Regions from separate parts of the Actinoplanes teichomyceticus ATCC 31121 genome, predicted to be linked through region 2. Evidence: riboswitches for the same ligand, from Rfam matches in the RefSeq annotation. Region 2 holds a riboswitch; each other region holds the start of a gene.
The links. A riboswitch is a leader RNA that binds a small molecule or an ion and turns the genes downstream of it on or off. The one in region 2 is predicted to bind cyclic di-AMP.
Positions count from the first base shown of each region.

Region 1: linked by a shared signal. The riboswitch ahead of ACTEI_RS02475 (LysM peptidoglycan-binding domain-containing protein) and the one ahead of ACTEI_RS12590 (C40 family peptidase) in region 2 are both predicted to bind cyclic di-AMP.
Region 3: linked by a shared signal. The riboswitch ahead of ACTEI_RS05575 (C40 family peptidase) and the one ahead of ACTEI_RS12590 (C40 family peptidase) in region 2 are both predicted to bind cyclic di-AMP.

Region 1 covers NZ_CP023865.1:540,244-547,840, forward strand. The annotation lists gene ACTEI_RS02460 (ExeM/NucH family extracellular endonuclease) at 1-2,914, shown strand, start outside; gene ACTEI_RS02465 (LysR family transcriptional regulator) at 2,989-3,864, opposite strand; gene ACTEI_RS02470 (YybH family protein) at 3,935-4,300, shown strand; gene ACTEI_RS02475 (LysM peptidoglycan-binding domain-containing protein) at 4,404-5,069, opposite strand; cyclic di-AMP (ydaO/yuaA leader) riboswitch at 5,071-5,251, opposite strand; gene ACTEI_RS02480 (saccharopine dehydrogenase family protein) at 5,583-6,821, shown strand; gene ACTEI_RS02485 (GNAT family N-acetyltransferase) at 7,061-7,597, shown strand, end outside.
Region 2 covers NZ_CP023865.1:2,805,284-2,812,880, reverse strand. The annotation lists gene ACTEI_RS12605 (phosphatase PAP2 family protein) at 1-972, opposite strand, end outside; gene ACTEI_RS12600 (tetratricopeptide repeat protein) at 1,215-2,216, opposite strand; gene ACTEI_RS12595 (tetratricopeptide repeat protein) at 2,213-3,454, opposite strand; gene ACTEI_RS12590 (C40 family peptidase) at 3,715-4,695, opposite strand; cyclic di-AMP (ydaO/yuaA leader) riboswitch at 4,712-4,841, opposite strand; gene ACTEI_RS12585 (M56 family metallopeptidase) at 4,955-5,872, opposite strand; gene ACTEI_RS12580 (BlaI/MecI/CopY family transcriptional regulator) at 5,869-6,219, opposite strand; gene ACTEI_RS12575 (cytochrome ubiquinol oxidase subunit I) at 6,296-7,597, shown strand, end outside.
Region 3 covers NZ_CP023865.1:1,231,013-1,238,609, forward strand. The annotation lists gene ACTEI_RS05570 (sigma-70 family RNA polymerase sigma factor) at 1-252, shown strand, start outside; gene ACTEI_RS05575 (C40 family peptidase) at 340-1,311, opposite strand; cyclic di-AMP (ydaO/yuaA leader) riboswitch at 1,326-1,476, opposite strand; gene ACTEI_RS05580 (DUF3817 domain-containing protein) at 1,652-1,978, opposite strand; gene ACTEI_RS05585 (hypothetical protein) at 2,051-2,482, opposite strand; gene ACTEI_RS05590 (DUF6158 family protein) at 2,568-2,819, shown strand; gene ACTEI_RS05595 (DUF1360 domain-containing protein) at 2,838-3,362, shown strand; gene ACTEI_RS05600 (hypothetical protein) at 3,366-3,578, opposite strand; gene ACTEI_RS05605 (GAF and ANTAR domain-containing protein) at 3,942-4,781, shown strand; gene ACTEI_RS05610 (antibiotic biosynthesis monooxygenase family protein) at 4,832-5,143, opposite strand; gene ACTEI_RS05615 (MDR family MFS transporter) at 5,212-6,942, opposite strand; gene ACTEI_RS05620 (MarR family winged helix-turn-helix transcriptional regulator) at 6,939-7,460, opposite strand; gene ACTEI_RS05625 (class I SAM-dependent methyltransferase) at 7,507-7,597, opposite strand, start outside.

The sequences.
Region 1 (7,597 bases), 2.3 Mb from region 2:
GGTCACGCCGACCGGGGACAACGTGGACACCGGGGACGGGCAGGGCTCGTACAACGGCGACCGGGTGCGCCAGGCGAAGTCGCTGGTGGACTTCGTCAAGGGCGTCGAGGCGCAGAGCGGCACCGACAAGGTGATCCTGCTGGGTGACTTCAACGCGTACACCCAGGAGGACCCGATGCAGGTCCTCTACGACGCCGGCTACACCGACGTGCACACCACGAAGGCGCCGGGCAAGTCGTCGTACGTCTTCGGGGGTGAGTCCGGCTCGCTGGACCACGCGCTGACCACGCCGTCGCTGACCGAGCGGGTCACCGGCGTCGACATCTGGAACATCAACTCGGTCGAGTCGTACGCCTACCAGTACAACGGGTACGCGCCGTTCTACAGCGCCACCCCGTACCGGGCCAGCGACCACGACCCGGTGGTGATCGGCCTGGACACCGGCGCGAAGGCTCCGGTGAACCTGCAGCTGCTGAACATCAACGACTTCCACGGCCGGCTGGAGGCCCCGGCCACCGACGCGCAGAAGAACCCGATCGGCGGCGCCGCCCAGCTCGTCGGCATGGTCGACAAGCTGCGCGCGGAGAACCCGAACACGATCTGGAGCTCGGCCGGTGACAACATCGGCGCCTCCACGTTCGTCTCGGCGATCGACAACGACAACCCGACGCTGGCCGCGCTGAACGCCGGTGGCCTGGCGGTGTCCGCGGTCGGCAACCACGAGTTCGACAAGGGCTTCGCCGACCTGACCGGCCGGGTCGACGAGAAGGCCGACTTCCCGTACCTGGGCGCCAACGTCTACGCCGACGGCAAGCGCGCGCTGCCGGCGTACGAGGTGGAGACCGTCGGCGGGGTCAAGGTCGGCTACATCGGTGTCGTCACCGAGCAGACCGCCTCGCTGGTCAGCCCGGACGGCATCAAGGGCGTGGAGTTCCACGACCCGGTGGCCGAGGCGAACAAGGTGGCCGCCGAGCTGTCCGACGGCGACGCGTCCAACGGCGAGGCCGACGTGCTGGTCCTGCTCGCCCACGAGGGCGCCGCGACGGAGAACATCGCCAGCGCCGAGGCTCTGCGCAAGGACCCGGTCTTCGGGCCGTTCACCGAGGTCAGCGCCGACATCGACGTGATCTTCAGCGGGCACACCCACCAGCCGTACGCGTTCGAGCTCCCGGTCCCGGGCACCGACCGCACCCGGCCGGTGATCCAGGCCGAGGACTACGGCGTCAAGCTGGGCCGCGCCAACCTCACCTACGACCCGGCCACCAAGTCGGTGACCGACGCCAGCGCCGAGCTGCTCGAGGTCAAGGGCTACCCGGAGAACACCGCCGTCGCCGGCATCGTGACCACCGCCAAGGCGACCGCGACCGAGCTGGGCAAGCGCGAGCTCGGCAAGATCACCGCGGAGATCAAGCGGGCGTACGGCAACGGCGCGGAGGACCGGGGCGCCGAGTCGGTGATGGGCAACTTCATCGCCGACGTGCAGCTCGACCAGACCAGTGACGCCGGTCGCGGTGGGGCGCAGATCGCGTTCATGAACCCGGGCGGTCTGCGGGCCGACCTGGCGTACGGCGCCGACGGCACGGTCACCTACTCGCAGGCGTTCGCGGTGCAGCCGTTCGCCAACGACGTGGTCACCAAGACCCTCACCGGCGCCCAGATCAAGCAGGCGCTGGAGCAGCAGTGGCAGCCGGCCGGCGCGTCCCGCCCGGTGCTGCACCTGGGCTCGTCCCGGGGCTTCACCTACTCGTACGACGCCGCGCAGCCGCAGGGCTCGCGGATCATCGCATCGTCGATGAAGCTGAACGGGGTCACCATCGACCCGGCCGCGTCGTACCGGGTGACGATGAACTCGTTCCTGGCCTCGGGGGGCGACAACTTCGCCGCCCTGGGCGCGAACAACAGCAGCAGGACCACCACCGGCGACAACGACCTGACGATGCTGGTGAACTACTTCGCCAAGTACAAGACGGTCACCGCGGACCCGGTGTTCCGCAGCACCGCGGCCGTCGCCGACAGCACCGCCCCGGAGGGCGCCTACCGGCTGAACGCCACGGCGATCTGGCCGGGCCAGGCGGTCACGCTGACCCGGACCAGCCTGTCCGACGACGTCACCACCGACGCCAAGGACATCAAGCAGGTCGTCAACTGGGGCGACGGCAGCCCGGCCGTGGAGCTGGCGGCCGGCGCTACGACGGCGACCCACACGTTCACCAAGGCCGGCCGCGCCGCGATCACCGTGACGATCACCGACCGGGCGGGCAACGCGAGGACCGTCGCCGCCGGCACTGTCACGGTCTCGGCGCAGACCGGCCGGTACACCCTGGACCGCAGCGCGATCTGGGCGACCCAGTCGGTGACCCTGCGGGTCAGCAGCGTGAACGGCACCTCCGTCAAGATCGCCTGGGGGGACGGCGCCACCGGCTCCGCCTCGGCGAACATCGCGGTCTCGCACACCTACGCCAAGGCCGGCCGATACCCGGTCAAGGTGACTCCGGTGAACGCGGCCGGGGTGGGCACCACGGTGACGGCCGGCACGGTCAACGTGGTCAAGGACGTCCACGCGCCCAAGGTGTCCCTGACGGTGCCGCGCCACCCGACCAAGGCGTCGTCCTGGTCGACGCTGTCCGGCTCGGTGAGCGACACCGGCCTGGGCGTGCGGAGCGTGCGGGTCAAGCTGATCGAGCAGCGGTCCGGCAAGTGGTACTACTACAGCCACGGCAAGTGGACGAAGGCGCCGTCCAAGTCCTCGGCGCTGAGCCGGGCGGAGCAGGTGACCGCCAAGGTGGCCGGTGGCCGCTGGAGCCTGAAGGTCTCCGGGGTCAAGAAGGGCGCCCTGCGGATCGGTTACCTGGCGACGGACCGGGCGGGCAACAACTCCGCCGTCAAGGTCCACACCCAGAAGATCACCAAGTAGCAGTCGGGCAGTAGCCCCCGGGAGCCCCCGCCGTGCCACGGCGGGGGCTCCCGTCGTACCGGAGCGCGACGTCGTCAGCCGAAGGCTGAGTGGCAGTGTTCCAGGAAGGCGGCCAGCGCCGGGCTGGTCCGCTCCGGCCAGACCAGCGCGAGCGTCGCCGGGACCGGGATCCCGGTGATCGGGACGGCGACCAGGTCGGGATGGCCGGCCGCCATCGAGGCGCTCAGCACGGCGACCCCCAGGCCGCGCCGGGCGAGCCCGGCGACGGTGTCCGGCGACGTCGCGACCAGCGCGACCTCCGGTCGCAGCCCGGTCGTCGCGGCGACCGCGCGGTCGAGCACGTCCCGGATGCCGGTGCCGACCGGCAGGCAGATGACGGGGTACGACCGGAGCCCGGTGACCGTGACGCTCCCACGCTCCGCCGGCTCGCTGCCCGGCACGGCCATCGCCACCAGCGGCTCGCTGACGATGACCCGCGACGCGAGGTGCTCCGGCGGCTCACCGGCCAGCCCGGCCAGGGCGATGTCGAGGCTCCCGGTGCGCACCCCGGCGATCAGCCGGTCCGAGTTCGCCTCGGTCAGCTCCAGCTCGATGCCGGGGTGATCGCGGTGGAAGGCGGCGAGCGCGTCGAACAGCGGCGCGACCTCGCAGCCGGTCACCATCCCGATCGTCAGCCGCCCCCGGACCAGGCCCTTGACCTCGTCGATCGCGTCCCGCAGGTCGAGGGTCGAGTCGAGCGCGGCCCGGGCGTGGCGCAGCGCGGCGGAGCCCGCCTCGGTCAGCCGCGCGATCCGGCCACCCCGGGTGAAGAGCTCCGCGCCGAGCTCGTGCTCCAACGCCTTGATCTGCGCGCTCACCCCGGACTGGGTGATGTGCACCCGTTCCGCGGCGCGCGTGAAGCTGCCGGTCTCGGCGACCGCGACGAAGTATTCGAGTTGCCGCAGATCCATGAGCGGCGATTGTAGTTCGCATAAAAACTATGCGTTGGACTTGTGCGGTGCGGCACGCGATGGTGGAGTCATGAGCGAGCGCGAGAAGGCCTACCGCCCCGAAGACCTGACCAGACTCTTCGTCGAGCGCGCCAACGCGAAGGACGCCGAGGGCCTCGCGGCGCTGTATGAGGAGGATGCCGTGATGGCGTTCCCACCCGGCCGGCAGACCGTCGGCCGCGCCGCGATCCAGAGCCTCTGGGCGCGGTTGCTGCCGAGCATGCCCCGGTTCGAGCCGGAGCCACCGCTGCCCACGCTGATCAGCGGTGATCTGGCGCTCACCTCGACCCCGCCGAAGGACGGCGCCGGAGCGCGGGCGCAGGTGGTCCGCCGCCAGCCCGACGGGACCTGGCTGCGGGTGCTCGACCAGCCGGAGTTCCTTCGGCCGGCGAGCTGATGCCGAGCACGGTGTCGCGCTCGCCGGGTTCGCAGGCGCTGGTCAGCCGGGTCGTTTCCCGGGGTCCCGCGTGCGGACCCCGGGAAGCCGCTGTGCCGCTGTCCTACAGGGCCAGGCGCTGACCCACCCGGAGATGGTTCGGGTTGCTCAGGCGGCTGGCGTTGGCGCGGTACAGAGCCCGCCACCCACCCTTGATGTGATAGCGGGCGGCGATGCCGGAGAGCGTGTCGCCGCGCTTAACGACGTAGGTGCGTGTCCCCTTCAGCGGGGTGGTGTAGGAGGCGAGGCGGTAAGGGCTCACCGAGCTGGTCCTGCGTGCCTTGGTGAGACCGCGCCGGCCGCAGGTGGGCCAGGCGCCGATCCCCTGGCTGCGCAGCACCCGTTCGGCGATGCGGATCTGCTCCTGCTTGGAGGCGAGGTTGGCGGTGGATCCGTACTTGCCGCCGCCGTGCGCACGCCAGGTGCTGCGGCTGAACTGCAGACCGCCGTAATAGCCGTTCCCGGTGTTGATCCGCCAGTTCCCGCCGGACTCGCACTTGGCGACGGCATCCCAGTTCACGTTCGGGGCGGCGGCGGCCGGTGCGGCCTCCACCGCCAGCAGCCCGACGGCGCCGGCCAGACCGGCGACCGTGAGACCGACGGCGCGCTGCAGCCGGTGCCGCGCCGGCTGGGGCTGCGTGGGTCGCGCCTGCGCGCTCCGGAAAAGGGCGCGCGGGGACCGGGCTCGCCGGGACAGGACACGACGAACCCGCTTGTTCAGGTGAAGCATGAAGTTTTCCCTCCACGCCTGCGAGGTGAGCTGTCGGGTTCGGGCCGAGGAGCCCGGCCGCACCAGGTGCGGCTTCACCCCGAGGCGCGCCCGGTGGGCGCGCCGAGGAACGTGTGGGTCCCCCGCTCCATGCCTGTGTGTTGTTGACCGTGACCAGCAGGCAGGACTCGGCGTTCCGGCCACGGTGCCCGCGATTGCGGACTGCTGACGGTAGCCACCACTGCGCGGAACTGACCAGGTCCGGAAGCGGGGCCGGTGACGTTGTTCTCACAAATTAGCCGCTTTGATCTTCCTTTGTGTGAATAACAGCGGGACTCCTTGGATGCTGGGCGCGCCTACCGCCGCCGCGGTCGGCCGTTGGAGGGAAAATTCCGGCCGTCGGCATAGCGGCGTCCGCAGTGGGTAAGCGAGGTCCGCCCGTTGGGGGATCAGGCTTCCGTGTCCGGGCGCCGACCGGGGCTCGGGGCCGCCACCTCTCGCGCCGCCACGGTCCGAGGTGCACAATCGGCGAGCATGAGCGATCGTTCACGTGAGTTCGAGGTGGTCGTCTACGGCGCCACCGGCTTCGTCGGCGCGCTGGTGGCCGAATACCTGGCCGGACACGCGCCGGCCGGCACCCGCATCGCCCTGGCCGGCCGCTCACCGGAGAAACTGGAAGCTGTCCGGTCCCGGCTGAACGTCGACTGGCCGGCCCTGGTCGCCGACGCCACCGACCCGGACGCGGTGGCCGCCCTGGCCGGACGGACACGTGTCGTCGTCACCACCGTCGGGCCGTACGCGAAATACGGCCGCGCCCTCGCGCACGCCTGCGCCGCAGCCGGCACCGACTACGCCGACCTCACCGGCGAGGTGCTGTTCGCCCGCGCCAGCATCGACGACAACCACGAGCTGGCCCGCCGCACCGGCGCGCGGATCGTGCACTCCTGCGGCTTCGACTCCATTCCGTCCGACATCGGCGTGCACGTCCTGCATCAGCTGATCGAGCAGGACGGGGCCGGTCGGCTCACCGACACCACGCTGGTGGTGACCAGCATGCGCGGCGGGGTGAGCGGCGGCACCATCGACTCGGTGCGCAACCAGGTCGACGAGATGAAGCGGGACCCGGGACTGCGCCGGGTGGCCGCCGGGCCGTACTCGTTGAGCCCGGACCGTGCGGCCGAGCCCCCACTCGGCCGGCAGAGCGACCTGGACACCATCGCCGGCTCCGAGGTGGACCCGCGGCTGCGCGGGCGGCTCGCGCCGTTCGTGATGGCGTCGTACAACACCCGGGTGGTGCGGCGCAGCAACGCGCTGCGCGGATGGGCGTACGGCCGGGAGTTCCGCTACCGGGAGGCGATGAGCGTCGGCGCCTCGCCGCTCTCCCCGGTCATCGCGGCCGGCACCAAGGTGGCGCTGGGCGCCCTGATCGCCGGGCTCGCCGTGCCGCCCACCCGGTTCCTGCTGGACCGGATCCTGCCCGCCCCGGGCACCGGGCCGAGCGAGAAGGTCCGGCGGAGCGGCCACTTCACCATGGACATCTTCACCACCACGACCACCGGAGCCCGGTACACCGCGCGGGTCCGGGCCAAGGGCGACCCCGGGTACGCCGCGACGGCCGTGATGCTCGGCGAGTCCGCGCTGGCCCTGGCCCTCGACCGGGACGCCCTGCCACCGGCCGAGGGCGGCGTCCTCACCCCGGCCACCGGCATCGGCGACGCCCTGGTGCGCCGGCTGCGCGCGGCCGGCGTCGAGATCACCGCCCGCAGGCTCTGACCGCGCCGTCCGGTTCCCGGGCCGACGACCGTCCGGCAGGGACGGCCGGTGGCATCGGGTGGGCCGTGAGCATACCGTGAGGAGTCGACATGAACCGGATCCTGCCGTGACCGGCACACCGCCCGGAGTCCGCGCCGCGCCGCGATCGGTGATCCGACCGTACGACGGTCGGGAATCATCACCGAGACCTGGCGATCGCCACTAGCCGCACCCGGGTCCCCCTGGGCAGGATCTGAAGGATGACCGCCAGCCCGCTGCCGCACCCGTTGAGGTTGGCCGGCAACGGCGTCGTACTGCGCGAATGGACCCCGGACGACCTGGAGGAGCTGGTCGCCCTCCTGGACGAGCCGGACATCGCCCGCTGGACGCCGATGCCGTCGCCGTTCGACCTCGCGGCCGGGCTGGCCTACCTGGAACGGGCGCGGCAGGGGCGGCTGACCGGCCGGCGGATCCAGCTCGCGATCACCACGGAGGGCCGCGAGCCACTGGGCGAGGTGCTGCTCTTCGGGGTCAACCCGGCCCGGCGCGAGGCCGAGCTGGGCTATCTGATCGGTGCGCCGTACCGCCGGCGCGGCCTGGCCGCCGCCGCGCTCGCGCTCCTCACCGACTACGCCTGCGGACCGCTGCGACTGAGCCGGCTGCTGCTGCGGATCGACCCGGGCAACACCGCGAGCACGGCGGTGGCCCGGCGGTGCGGTTACCGGCTGACCGGGGAACCGCCGATCCCGCAGGCCGGACCGCACGGCGCGACCAGCCTGGACACCTGGGAGTACGTG
Region 2 (7,597 bases):
CGGGACACGCGGACGTGGCACCGACGCCCGGACCGACACGCCGGCGCCCGCCCCCGGACCGGTGACATCCCCCGACGGGCCGACGGCGGGCGCGCCCCCCGGCGTGCTGGGGGGCGGCGCGCCGCCCGGCGCGACCGTGGCCGAAGCGGCGAGCGGGTCGGACGAATCGCCGCGCCCGGCGCCGGGTACCGCAGCGACGGCGGGCGCCGGGACCGTGGCGGCGCCCGGGAGCTGTCCGGGGACCGGGACGTCCGGGCCGCCGGGGAACTGCGAACGCACCACCGCGTACGCCACGGCCAGCAGCGCACCGGCCGCGATCGCGTCCAGCCAGTAGTGGTTGCCGGTCGCCACCACCACCAGCAGGGTGATCACCGGGTGCAGGAGCCACAGCGCACGCCACCGCATCGATGTCGCGCTGATCAGCGCGATCGCCACCACGACGGCCCAGCCGACGTGCAGGGAGGGCATCGCCGCGTACTGGTTGGAGAGCTGGTCGGTCTCCGGCGCGCCGTAGACGGCCGGGCCGTACAGGCGGCCCAGGTCGAGCATTCCGGTGCCGGTGAGCATCCGCGGCGGGGCCAGCGGCATCACGAAGTGCACCAGCAGCGCGGCGCCGGTGAGCAGGACCAGCACGTTGCGGGTCCAGCGGTAGTGCGCCGGACGGCGGAGGTACAGCCAGATCAGGCAGGCGGCGGTGGCCGGGAAGTGCACGTACGCGTAGTAGCAGTTCGCCACCTCGACCAGCCAGTGCCAGCTCAGCAGCCGGTGCTGCACGCTCAGCTCGCCCGGCAGGCGTAACCGGCGCTCCAGGTCCCACACCGTGCGGGCGTTGTCGTAGGCCTGGGCGACGTGTCCGGTCGCCGCCAGCCGGCCGACCTTGTAGACCAGGAACAGGACGGCGACCAGGCCGAGCTCGCGGAGCGCGGAGAGCCAACCGGACCGGGTGGCGCGGGGCGGGGCGTCGACGGTCACGGCAGAGCTCCTCGATGAGCCGGCCGGCGTGGGGCACACCGGCACGATAAAAACGAAAAGTCGTCACATCGATGGGGCAGGGTGACATGACGTGACACCGGCGCAACAATAGTGATCCACTGCAACACCGGCGCTGAGCTGCGGCTTCGCGCGCCCGGAGAAGTCCGGGTGTCGGCCGGTCAAGCGGGGCCTGAATGCGCCATGACGCCCAGCATCCAAAGATCTTGCCAGGTGGGCAAGTTTCAGCCGGTCGATAGTGATGTAGCCCGCATCCGGAGCAGAGCGCCCCCGGACAGCGCGGCGAGCAGCAGCACCGGCCACCGCCCGGTCACCGCGTACGCCAGGAGCAGCGCGACCGAACCGCCGGCCGCGACCAGCCCGGCGAGCACCGCGCGCCGCGGCAGAAACGCCAGGCACCGCCACGGCAGGCGGCCCGCCGGCAGCAGCACCCGCGCCGCGAAAGTGATCATCACGACCGCCACCACCAACGCGGTCGGGCGCGCGAAACACTCCGCCGGCACCCACCAGCGGGCCGCCAGGCGCATCCCGAACACCAGCGGCACGCCCACCGCCAGCCCGCGCCGCAACCCGGCCAGCACGCCCAGGATCGGCCACGCCAGCGTCTGGCCGCCGAGCCGGTCCGGATGCTCGGCGGCCAGCTGACGCAGTCCGCGCATGGCGCCGGCGACATGCAGGCGCTCCGCGTCGAGCAGGGCGACCAGCCACCGTCCGCCGGGGTGCTCCGGGTCCTCGGCCAGCGCGGCCCGGGTGGCCCGCGCCGCGGCCCGGCGGCGGCCGGAGATCCGCTCCACCTCGGCGAGGGTGAGCAGGCTGGCCACCGACCGGGGGTCGAAGGCCAGCGCCTGCCGGGCCGCGGTCCGGGCCCGGCCGAAATCCCGCCCGGCGGCGTGCGCGCGGGCCAGGACCCGGTGCGCCTGGGGTTCGGCGGGGCGCAGCCGGACCGCTTCGGTCGCGGCCGCGACCGCCTCCGCGGTACGGGCGAGCGCGATCAGGTTCTCCGCACGTTCCGCGTGCGCCCCGGCCGCGCCGGGCACCACCGCGACCGCGGCGTCCGCGGCGGCGAGGGCGTCGCCGGGCCGGCCACGCAACCGCAGCACCGCGGCGAGCAGCGCGAGCAGCTCGGCGTCTGCGAGCCGGTCGGCCAGCCCGGAGCGCACCTCGGCCTCGGCCCGGTCGTAGCGGCCCAGCTCGGCCAGCAGTCGCGCACGCGCCGCCGCGGTCACCGCGACTTGCGCTTCTTCAGGTACGCGGCCAGGTCGTCGTACTCACCGCTCTGGTTGGCGAACAGCGCGACGTTGCGGGCGGTGGCGAACCACGCGTCGGTGGAGGGCCGGACCTCGCGCGCCGCGGCCAGCATGTCGACCTGGGCGATCATGCGGATCTCGCCGGTGGCGATGGAGTCGCGCATCGCGTACTCGGCGGCGGTTTCGCACAGATGCGCCAGGTCGGCGCCGGAGAAGCCGTCGGTCGCCGCGGCCACGGCGGCGAGATCGACGCCCGCGACCGGACGGTCCCGCAGGTGGTACTCGATGATCGCGGCCCGCGCCGGGCGGTCCGGCGGCAGCACCAGGACGGTCCGGTCCAGCCGTCCCGGCCGGCGCAGGGCGGCGTCCACGTCCCACGGGGCGTTCGTCGCCGCCAGCACGAAGACGCCCTCGTTGCCGCCCTGCACCCCGTCCAGCTCGGTGAGCAGCTGGTTGACCACGGTACGCATCGCCGACGAGTGCAGCTGGCTGCGCTTGTGCCCGAGCGCGTCGATCTCGTCGAGGAACAGCACGCACGGCGCGTGCGCGCGGGCCGACTCGAACAGATCGTGCAGGTTGCGCTCGGAGCTGCCCACCCACATGGTGAGCACGTCGGTGATCGACAGCGAGACGAAGGCGGCGCCCATCTCCCCCGCGACCGCCCGGGCCAGGAAGGTCTTGCCGCAGCCGGGCGGGCCGTAGAGCAGCAGCCCGCCGCGCAGGCTCTTGCCGAACAGGCTGCGCAGCCGGGGATTGCGCAGCGGGCCGAGGAAGGAGACCTCCAGGCGCTTCTTGACCTCGGCCATGCCGCCGACATCGGCCAGTGTGACCGTGGAACGCTCCACGTCGAAGGCGCGGTCGTCGTGGCCGGTGACCGCTTCGGGTCGGTCGCCGGCGGGGGCGAAGCGCGGCGCGACGACATCGCCGAACTGCTGCTCCAGGGCGGCCCAGTCGACGGCGCCGGGCGTGTCGCCCGGGGCCGGCCCGGGCCCGGGGACCGGCCGCGCCGGGGTGGCCGGTGGGTTCAGCGCGGACATCATGAGACGCCGCGCGGCCTCGTTGCCCGGCTCCCGGCCGAGCACCTGAGCGGCGTGCTCGACGGCCTCGGCGCCACGCCCGGCGGCCACCAGCAGCTCGGCCAGGTGCAGCCGCAGCGGCAGGTCGTCCGGGCGGGCCCGCACCGCCGCGGTGAGGCTGTCGATCAAGGCGTCGCTCATGAGACGCGATTATGCCCGCGCCCCGGCCCGGCGTTGCCGCGGCAGGCTCGACAAGCGCCCGACCGGCGCCGTACCGACGGCGATGGGCGGCCGGCGGGGCGCCCGACCGGCATCCTCCGCGTGGGCGGCCGGCGGGAGCCGCGAGGAGCCGACCGGCACGGGGCTCGGCTGCGAAGCCTGCGGACGGGGGCTGCCGGGTCGTACCGGAGGAAAGGCCGCCCCCGGCGAACCGGAAGCGGCCCTCGATCCGGACCGGCGGTCTAGCCCGGCCGGCGGTAGCCGGCGATCGGACCGCGGTCGATCGTCGCCATCCGCACGTGGTCGCCGGTGTGCGGCGCGTGCACCACCATGCCGCCACCGATGTAGATGGCCACATGATGCACGTCGGAGTAGTAGAAGACCAGGTCACCCGGCCTCAACTCGCTCCGGCTCACCGGCGTGGTGGAACCCCACTGATCCTTCGTGTAGTGCTCGAGGTGCACTCCGACGGCCGCCCACGCCTCCTTCGTCAGCCCCGAGCAGTCGTAGCTGTTCGGACCCTCGGAACCGAAGACGTACGGCTTACCGATCAGGTCACACGCCCGCTGAGCGGCCCGGCCACCCTTGTCGTTGGTGTAGTCCACCGGGCACGGACCCGTGCGGTACGGCCCGTCGCTCTCGCCCGCCGCGCCGTACGCCCTGATCCGCAACTTCTGGAGGGACTTGATCTCCTTCTCGATCGCCGCCTTCTTCTGCTTCAGGTCGGCGTCCCGGGCGGAGATCTCGGATGCCAGCGCATCCACCTTCTGCTTGTCGGCGGCGTACTTGTCGCGCAGTTTCACGACGCCGCTGATCGATTCCTGGCGGTTGGTGGCCAGCTGCTCGAGAAGCGAGAGCTTCTCGGTCAGACCGGTCGGCGAGCCGCTCAGGATCGCGCCGAGGGCGCTCGGCGGGCCCTGCATGTAGGCGTCGGCCGCCAGGCCACGCACCTGCGACATCGCCGCGTCGACCTGCTTCTGCAGTGGGGCGAGCGTCCTGTTCAGCTGCCGCTGCTGCTTCTGCAGCTTGGTCAGCTTCCCGTGCACGTCGTTGTAGTCCTCGATGACGGGCTCGAGCTCGTTCCACCGCTTGTCGATCTGGTCCTCGACGCTGGACGGCGAAGGTGTGGCGTGGGCAACGACAGGTCCGGTGAGAACGAGCCCGGCAGCGGCGACCGCGCACAGCACACTGCGCAGCACGCCACGCGCGCCTATCCGTTTCACGTAGGTGCGTTGTCCTTTCTTCCCACTCGGCCGCCGACCGGGTTAGCTGACGGGTTCGGGCGGGAAGCGCGCCCGGCCACTGGGTGGCTGCACCCCGGGTACCTGGGTCCCCGGCTCGCCTCGCGGCGATTAGGCGGTGGTTCGTCAGATCGGCCGGGTGGACGATGGGGGGCTGCCGAACCGGAGACCACCGTACTCGGATCATGCGGGCAGATGAAGGCCAGCCGGGCAGGGATACCCCATGCACACCCATCCGCACTCAGAGTGAGCGAAACGGCCACGCGTCCAGCGCCTGACCGAGCCACGGAACGACCAGGATCACCGTGGGTAGCACCAGGAGACCGGCGGCGGCGATGCCGGCGAGGACCGCCAGACCGGTCGACGTGGACGCCGGACCGGCCAGCCGGTCGAGCCTGCGCCGGCGGGATTCACCCGCCGGGTCGGCGGGCGCCTCCTCCGCCAGGGGGACGGCGTCGGACAGGCGGGCCAGCGCGGCACGCAGCGGGGCCGGGCCGGTGCGGCGGCGGGCGGCGTCGTCGGAGACCATCTCCAGAAGCAGGTGTACGGCATCCAGCGGCGCCCGGCTGCGCAGCGGGCGCGGCACCGCCTGGTAGAACGCCGTGAACGACTCCATCACCAGCTCGTGCCGGTGCCGCAGGTGTGCCTGCTCGTGGGCGAGCACCGCGTCGACCTGCGCCCGGTCGAGGACGCGCAGCACCGCGTCGCTGAGCACCACCCGCGGCTGCCGCCCGGGCACGCAGTACGCCAGCGGCAGCGCGCCGTCGAGCACCCGCACCTCGGCGCCGCCCAGCTCGCGGTGCCGCTCCACCCGGTCCAGCAGGTCGACCAGCATCCGGTGCCGGGCCCGCCGGGCGCGGGCCCGGGCGCTGACCCGGATCAGCGAGATCAGCAGCCGGATCACGATGGTGGCGGCCACCGCCAGGGACAGGACCAGCGCCGCGACGGTCCACGGATGGTCCGCGCCGGCCGCCCGGGTCAGCTCCTCCGGGGCGGCCAGGACCACCCCGAGCGCGCAGAGCACCGAGGTCAGCGTGATCGCCTGCCAGAGCAGGACGGCGGCCACCGGCGCGCGGTCCGGCCAGCGCGCGCCCGCCAGGACGCCCGGGACGACCAGCGAGAGGGTCAGCCCGAGAGCGCCGAGCAGGAGCGCGGTCACGGCTCCTTCTGGGTGGCTTCCATGGCGGCCCGCAGCGCGTCGGGCGGCAGCTGGCCGAGGAAGTAGGCGAGCGCGGCGTCGCGGTCCGGTGTGGCGCTGAGCGCGTCGAGCATCAGGCCGGCGGTCATCTCCTCGCGCGTCTGCGCCGGGGCGTACCGGTACGCCCGGTCGGCCCGCTGCTGGACGACGAGCTGCTTCTTGGCGAGGCGGTCGAGGACGGTCATCACGGTCGTGTACGCCAGCTCCCGGTCACGGCTGAGCCGCTCGTGCACCTGCCGCACGGTCAGCGGCTCACGAGCATCCCACAGCTGTGTCATGACCTCGCGTTCGAGATCGCCTAGTGCCATGTGACCCATCCTACTAGGGCCGGTCGTACTACGCCTCGTAGTATCTACTACGAAGAGTCGTAGAGGGGGACACCCGATGGACGTGCTCGACCTGACCCGCCTGCAGTTCGCGGTCGTGACGATCTACCACTACCTGTTCGTCCCGCTGTCGATCTGCCTGTCGGCGACCGCGGCCGGGCTGCACCTGACCTGGCTGCGCACCGGCGACGACCGGTTCCGCGACCTCACCCGGTTCGTCGGGAAACTGCTGATCGTGACGTTCGCGGTCGGCGTGGTCACCGGCCTGGTGCAGGAGTTCCAGTTCGGGCTCGGCTGGAGCGCGTTCGCCAAGTTCTACGGCGACGTGTTCGGCCCGACGCTGGCCATCGAGGGGATGCTCGCGTTCTTCCTGGAGGCGACGTTCCTCGCGCTGTGGTATTTCGGGTGGGGCCGGCTGCCCCGGCGGCTGCACGCCGCGACCATCGTGATCGTCGCGGCCGGGACACTGCTGTCGGCGTACATCATCCTGGCGGCGAACTCGTTCATGCAGAACCCGGTGGCGTACGCGCTCGACCCGGTCACCGGGCGCGCCCATCTGACCAGCTTCGTCGAGTTGCTCACCAACGAGGTGGTGCTGGCCGCGTTCCCGCACACCATGGCCGGGGCCGCGATGGCCGGCGGCGGGCTGCTGCTGGCGATCGGCGTCCGGCGGCTGGCGGCCGACCCCGCCTTCCGTACGCTGTCCCGCCTCGGCGCGTGGCTGATGCTGGCCGGCGGGGCGCTGACCGCGATCACCGGCGACCACCTCGGCAAGGTGATGACCGCGGTGCAGCCGATGAAGATGGCCGCCGCCGAGGCCCTCTACGAGACCACCACCGGCGCGCCGTTCTCGGTCTTCGCGCTCGGCACGCTGGGCCACGAGAAGCCGTTCCTGACCGTGGAGATCCCCCGCCTGCTCTCCTTCCTCGGCACCGGCTCGTTCAGCGGGACCGTGCAGGGCATCGACGACCTGCAGGCGCAGTACGTGGCGCAGTACGGTCCGGGCAGCTACGTACCGATGATCCCGGTGGCGTTCTGGACGTTCCGGCTGATGATCGGCGCCGGGGTGGCCGGCATGGCGCTCGCGGCGTACTACCTCTGGGCCTCCTCCACCAGGAAGTGGCGGCTCCCGCTGCTGCCCGCGGCCCTGCAGGCCGGCGCCGGCGTCCCCGGCTGGGCGAGGCGGATCCTGCTGCTGGCGCCGCTGCTGCCGGCCGCCGCGAACACGTTCGGGTGGGTGTTCACCGAGACCGCGCGACAGCCGTGGCTGGCGTTCGGGATCTCGACCGTGGCCGACGGGGTGTCCCCCGGGCTCACCAGCGTCGAGGTGGTCGCGTCGCTGGCCGGGTTCACGCTCGTC
Region 3 (7,597 bases), 1.6 Mb from region 2:
GCGCCGTCGCCCGAGGAGATCGTGCTGAGCGCGCTGGAGCGCCAGCGCATCGAGGGTCTGCTCAACCACCTGGACGACCGCTCCGCCGGCATCATGCGCGCGCGGTACGGCCTGGAGGACGGCCGGGAGCACTCGCTGACCGAGGTGGCCTCGCGCTTCTCGCTCAGCCGGGAGCGGATCCGCCAGCTGGAGATCCAGGCGCTCGGCCGGCTGCGTGAGCTGGCCCGGGCCGAGGGCCTGCAGGCCGCCTGAGCCACCGACACACGAACCTCAGTCACCCGATACGACACGAGGGCCGGCACCCCGCCAGGGGTGCCGGCCCTCGTCATGCCCGTGGTGTCAGGACACCCGGCCGAAACCGGGGCTGTCCGGGGTCATGATGTTCATCGTCCGGTGCAACACGTCCCGGCCGGCCGAGGGGGCGTCGATGATCATGCCGTCCCCGACGTAGATCGCCACGTGCCCGCCGTTGCGGTAGAACACCAGGTCACCCGGCTGCAGCTGGCTCTTGTCGCTGAACATCCGCACGGCGCCCTTCTGCGCGGCCGCGTTGTGCGGCAGCGACCTGCCCGCCGCCGCCCAGGCCGCCATGGTCAGACCCGAGCAGTCGTACGAGTTCGGGCCGGCGTCGCCGAAGCCGTACGGCTTGCCCACCTGGTTGAACGCGAAGGTGACCGCCTTGCCGGCCGAGCCCGCGACCTTCGGGATCTTGCCGGTGTAGGAGCCGGTGTCCTCGGTGGCGCTGCCGTAGAGGTCCTCGCGCATGTCGTACAGCTTCTGCAGATCCTTCTTGATCTTGGACTTCTGCGCGGCCAGTTCCTGGATCTGCAGGTTCTGCTTCTTCTCGGTGTTCTTGAGAGCCGCCTGCCTCTGCGCGAAGGTCTCGGTGGTCTCGGTGTAGGTGTCGATGTCCTGCCGGTTGGCGAGCGTGATCTGCTCGAGGTAGCTCATCCGCTGCAGGAGACCGCTCTGGTCGCCGCTGAGCAGCACGGTCATCGGCCCGACCCGGCCGGTGATGTACTGCGACGTGGCGATCGTCTGCATCTTGGCGCTGGCCTTGGTCAGCGCCTCCTGGGCCGGCTTCAGCGAGGCGCTGAGCTTGACCGCTTCGGCCTTGGTCTTCTTCAGGTCGAGCCGCGTCTTGTTGTACGTCTCGGTGACGTCCTCGAGTTTCTCCGAAGCCTGGTCGATTCGCTTCTTCAGTTCGCTCTCGGACGGGGCCGCGTGTGCGGCGACAGCTCCCGTCGTGGTGATCGCCAGCGCGGTCAGCGCGACCACCAGCGCCCGGAGCCTGGTACGGGGGTGTGGCACTGGTCAGGGGCCTTTCTTCCGCTTTTGGCCGCCTACCGGGTTAGCTGACGGGTTCGGGCTCGGAAGAAGGCCCTACCGCTGCGACGCGGATTCACCCCGGGAGATGGTTCCCCGGTTCGCGGGCGGCGACGGGGGTCGACGCCCGTGATTCGGCGGCGTTGGCCGGCGCCATCGGAGGGTTTGTGGCTGCGGACCGAACCAACCGCATCAACTTATCGGGGCAGAAAACAAAATCAAGACCTTGCCGAGTGATTTCTGCCAATGGCCGGTCTTGCGAGGTTAATCCTGATAACCGGCTGTTATTCGGCCCGCGCTGAGCGTTATTTCACGTCCCGGCGGACTAATCGTTGAGCGCCGGCTCGAGCGGGGCGCCATTCGGCACCCAGTGCCGGGTCACCCGGCGCTCGGCCCAGAACGAGAAGAACGGGATGGTGCCGGCCAGCATCACCACGATCATCCGGCCGAACGGCCAGCGCGCCCGGCGGGACAGGTCGAACGTGAAGAGCAGATAGACCATGTAGAGGAAGCCGTGCAGCGGACCGATCATCGCGACCAGCGTGGCGTTGTCGCCGAGGTACTTCAACGGCATGCCGATCAGGACGAGGACGACGAGGAGCACGCCGACGATCCAGGCGATGGTCCGGTAACGGGTGAGGGCGCCCTGCACGGTAGATCTCCTTCTGTTCTTGCGCGCCGCTGGTTGCGGCTTCTCGGCGACACGGCCCGGACGGCCGGCGGCTCACTTGCTGACGGTGCGGCCCGGGTAGTCGCCCGGCCGGGCGCCGGGGTGCTCGGCCAGCCACGCCAGGTAGTCGTTGTAGGCGTCCAGCTCCGGGTCCGGCTCGGCGGGGCGGTCCGGCCGTACGGCCACCCGGATCGGGCGGCCCAGGGTGACCGGCGCGCCGGGATCGCGCGGCGGGGCCGGCTGGTCCACGGCGGGCTCCGGCTCGGTGGCGGGCGCGGACCTGCGGCGGTGCAGCTGGATCTCCCGGAACCAGATGAACACCACGAAGCCGGCGAAAACCGGCCACTCGAACATGTAACCCCAACTGAGCGAGTTGCCGCCGGTCGCCCGGCTGTACTGCCACCAGCCGAGCCCGAGGCAGGCCGCGGTCAGCACCAGCGCGAGGACGTGCCGGGCGATCCACGCCGGAGTCCACAGCCCTTTCATGACCACGAGCGTACCGGCGGGTTTGGTGGTCGCCCGCTCGGGCAAGCCAGCAGACGACGATTCGTGACAGCAGCGGAGGCGAAGGATGACGAACGCGCAGAGAGTGGACGGCGCGGTGGCGGACTTCGGCACCGGCATCGACCCCGCGGGACTGGCCGACGACGACCTCTTCCGCGAACTCGGCAGCCTCTACCGGACCCGGTTGCAGACCCTGCGGCACGGCCCCGATGCCGCGCTGGAGAACCACTTCCGGCGTACCGCCGAGCTGGAGACCGAGTACATGGCGCGCTATCCGGGGCGCGAGGTGGACCCCGAGCGCCTCACCCAGGAATTCTGAGAAGGGATCCTCCAGCTGATGACCAATCTGCAAGCCCGGGCCGCCGAGATGGCCCGGGCTTACGCGCCGCACGAGCACCGGCCACTGGACGGGTACGTGGTGGCCATGGGCGCTTTCGGCGCGCTGGCCACCGCGCTCGCGGCGGCCGCCAAGATCACCGGCCGGCCGGCGCCGCACCGCCCGGCGCTGGCCGACGTGGCGCTGGTCTCCATCGCCACCCACAAGCTGAGCCGGCTGATCGCCAAGGACGCGGTGACCAGCCCGCTGCGCGCGCCGTTCACCCGCTACACCGAGCCGGCCGGCGCCGCGGAGCTCAACGAGGAGGTTCGTGACGAGGGCAGCACCGTCCGGCACGGGCTCGGTGAACTGCTCACCTGCCCGTTCTGCCTGGCGGTCTGGGTGTCCACCGGGCTGACCGGGGGACTGGTGCTGGCGCCCCGGCTGACCCGGCTGGCGGCGACCGCGCTGACCGCCACCGCCGTCTCGGACTTCCTGCAGATGGCGTACGACATCGCCAAACGGAAGGCGGAGGGCGGCGACTGAGGCTCAGGCCGCCGGGGCCTGCAGCGCCTCGGCGGCCTCGTCCTGCAGGTACTCGCCCTCCGGCAGCGCGTCGATCCGGGTCATCAGGGTCGCCGGAAGGTCCTGGGCGATCGCGCGGCGCTGCAGGTCGCCGCTGGTCAGGCGCTCCTCGGCACGGTAGGCCTCGTCCAGGAAGGCGGCCAGGCGGGAGTCGTCCGCGTTGAGTTCATCGGTCACGGCGCCAGGGGTACCCGAGCCGGCTCGGGACAAACTCCGCGATGTTAGCCGGCTCACAAGGACTACCGGAATCACGACGGGGTACCGAAGGTTGTGAACGGATGCCGGTGTGCCCAGTGTCCCCGGGCCTCACCCATCGCCTGCACGGAATACCGTTCGGCTGGAGCCGTGTTGAGCCACTCGCCGCGAGGCGACCTGCACACCGGCATCTCTTCGCTCGGCCCCCGGGTTCACCCGGGGGCCGAGCCTTTTTCCGGCCTCGCCGGCACACCGCCCCGCGTCCTGGGGGTTTAACCGGACAACACCCCCCGATCGGGGCACCGAACCGGGACCACGCCGGATCGACATGGCAGTATCCGTCGAGTGTCAGTACCGCACCGTCGTGTCCCAGCCGGGCAGCGCGGCACCCGGTCCCGCCGGCGCGCCACCTCCGGCGCCACGACCGCACCCGGCAAGACCGGGCGGCTGGTCGCCGGCGTCCGGCCCCGGCACACCGGCGTCGTGTCGCAGACCGGCGCGGGACCGCACCCGGTCGAGCTGGCCGGGTTGTTGCACGAGGTCACCGTCGGCCTGCTGGCGTCCGACACGCTCGGGCAGGCGCTCGACCGGCTCGCCTCGCTCACCCTCGGCGCGCTGCCCGGCGCGGTCCGCTGCTCGGTCGCGCTGATCGGCGAGGGCGGCCCGCCCACCGTCGTCGCCGCCGGGTCCGCCGGTGAGACGTCACTTCAGCTCCAGTACGCCCAGGGCAGTGGCCCGGCGCTGGAGGCGGCCCGCACCCGGGCCCTGGTCACCACCTGCGACCTGGCAGCCGACGAACGCTGGCCGGAGCTGGGCGAGGCGGCCCGCGCGGACGGCATCCGGGCGGTCGCCTCGATTCCGCTGGACGTGCGCCGGACCGCGGTGGGCGCGCTCACCGTGTGCCTGGACCGTCCCGGCGAGGTCGGGCCGGACGTGCTGCTCACCGCGATGGCGGTGGCCGGGCAGGCCGAGGTGCTGCTCGGTGAGCTGCACCGGCGCGAGGCGCTGGGCGAGGGGGCCGCGGTGGACCGGGCGGTCGGCGTGATCATCGCGCAGCGCGGGTGCGGGGTGCAGGAGGCGTTCCGGGTCCTGCAGGAGAGCGCCCAGCGGCTGGGCCTGGACCGGCGCACGGTGGCCGAGCGGCTGGTCGCCGCGGCCGCCCGGGACCGCCAGGTCAGCCACTAGACAGCCCCGGCCGTGGAGCCGGCCGGGGCGTCGCCGGGGTGCGGCGCGGGTTACTCGGAGGGTTTCTCGACGTGCTGGACGACCTCGAACTCGAGCAGGGTCGCGCCGGTGGCGACCGGCTTGGCGCGCTCGCCGGCGTGGGCCGCCTTGGCGTTGCCCTGCGCCCAGTTCTGGAACGCCTCCTCCGACTCCCACCGGGTGTAGACGAAGTACCGGTTGTCGCCGGCGACCGGGCGCAGCAGCTCGAAGCCCAGGAAGCCAGGCTCGTTCTCCACCGCGCCGTGCCGGGCGGCGAAGCGCTTCTCCAGCTCGGGGCCGGCGCCCTCGGGAACCTCGATCGCGTTGATCTTCACAACAGCCATGGGGGTAACGCTAGTGCGTGCGCGGGGGCACGGACGGCCGGGCGGCCGTTCGTACCCCCGCAATCGCGTCAGTGACCGGGACCGTCGCCGCCCGCCCGGACCCCGGCGGGGTTCGGGTCGCCGCCGGCGCCCGGTCCGGCGCCCGGACCGGGCACGCCGGCGCTCTGCTGGGCCTGCAGCGCGTCCTCGGCGCGCTGCTGCTGCGCGGAGCGCTGGGAGAGCGGGATCTCCGGCAGGAAGAACACCACGATCAGGCCGAGCAGCATGACCGCGAACGCCATCAGGTAGACCACGTGCACGCTGTCCGAGAAGCCGACCTTGAACGGGTGCGCCACCGCGTCGGCGAGCTTGTTGATGAACGACGTGTCGCTCAGCGCGTTACTGCCCTGCGCCTGGTCGAGCAGCCGGCGCTGCGCCGGGTCGGCCATCGCCTCGACGAACGCCGGATCCTTCTCGGCGGCCCGGTAGGCGTCCGAGATGTTGCCGGGCAGGACGTTGAACAGCACCGACAGGAACACCGCGGTGCCCAGCGTGCCGCCCATCGAGCGGAAGAACGTGACCGCGCCGGTGGCCACGCCGATCTCCCGCGGGGAGACGGCGTTCTGCACCGCGGTGATCATCGGCTGCATGTTGCCGCCCAGGCCCAGACCCATCAGGACCATCACCAGCATGGTCCGCCACAGCGGGGTGTCCGCGCCGACCCGGGAGAACAGGAAGAGCGCGATCACCATGAGGACGCTGCCGACGATCGGGAAGATCCGGTAGCGGCCGGTCTTGGCGATCAGCTGACCGGAGATGATCGAGCCGGACATGATGCCGACCACGAACGGGATCATCTGCAGGCCGGCGAGGGTGGCCGAGGAGCCCTTGACGATCTGCAGGTACAGCGGGACGGTCATCAGGCCGCCGAACATCGCCATGCCCAGGATGGTGCTGGCGGTGGCGCCGACCCCGACGGTGCGGTTGCCGAACAGGCGCAGCGGCAGCAGCGCCTCCTCCTTGTACGCCCGCTCGGCGAGCACGAACGCGATCAGGCCGATGCCGCCGACCACGTAGCAGAGGATCGCCCGGCCGGAGTCCCAGCCCCAGTCCCGGCCCTGCTCGGCGACGGTGAGCAGCGGCACCAGGCCGACGATCAGGGCGACCGCGCCCGGCCAGTCGATCCGGTGGTCGACCCGGTGGTGCGGCAGGTGCAGCACGCGCGCCACGACCGCCATCGCGGCCAGGCCGATCGGCACGTTCAGGTAGAACACCCAGCGCCAGCCGTCCACCCAGAGGATCTCGTCGGCGCCGGCGAAGAAGCCGCCCAGGATCGGGCCGAGGACGCTGGCGGTGCCGAAGACGGCCAGGAACAAGCCCTGGTACTTGGCGCGCTCCCGGGGCGGGACGATGTCGCCGATGATGGCCAGCGCCAGTGACATCAGGCCGCCGGCGCCGATGCCCTGGATCGCCCGGAACGCGGCGAGCTGGTACATGTCGCCGGAGAGCCCGCAGAGGAACGATCCGACGATGAAGATGCCGATGGCGAACAGGAAGAACGGTCGCCGGCCGTAGATGTCCGACAGCTTGCCGTACAGCGGTGTCGAGATGGTCGACGTGATGAGGAACGCCGTGGTGGCCCACGCCTGCAGGTCGAAGCCCTTGAGGTCGTCGGCAATGGTCCGGGTGGCCGTGGCCATGATCGTCTGATCGAGGGCGGCGAGGAACATGCCCATCATCAGGCCGGCGAGGATCGTGAGGATCTGCCGGTGGGTGAATTCCGTGGCCGATGACTCGGCCCGCGGGCTGGGGTGGCTCACAGGTTCTCCCGTGGTGGTGTGCCGAGGTCGGTGCGGAGCAGGGCCTCGACGGAGCTGTTGAATTCTTCGAAGAGCCGGGCGAAGGCGTCGACCCGTTCGGCCGGCCAGTCGCTCAGCGCCCGCTCCAGCAGAGCGGCCCGGGCCGTGCGCAGGCGCTCGCAGGCGGCCACCCCGGCCTCGGTGACCGCCAGCCGGGAGGCCCGGCCGTCCGCCGGATCCGCCTCCCGCCGGGCCAGCCCCGCCTTGACCAGCTGGGCGACCTGCCGGCTGACGGTTGAGGGGTCGGCCTGTTTCAGGTCGGCGAGGTCGGTGACTCGCATCGGGCCCATCGCGTGCAACGGCGGTAGGAGCATCAATGCGGAGAACTCGGCGCCGAGGTCCCCGGTCTTGAGCATGCCCCGGAAACGCGGTCCCATCCGGATCAATCGGATGATTTCCTCGGACAGCCGGGCCGCGCCGGCCGTGGCGTTCTGCTGATCCTGCACGGGGTTGCCGTCCTCATGAGCGCCGGCGGACAATACGTGTAGCGTACAACTTGTTGCGTGGTGAACGCATATTGTGCGATCAGCGCATCCGCCACACGCCGGTCCGCAGCTCGCCGGTCTCCTCCAGGGGCTCCGGGACGGGCACCACGTACTCGGTGACCAGTTCGAAC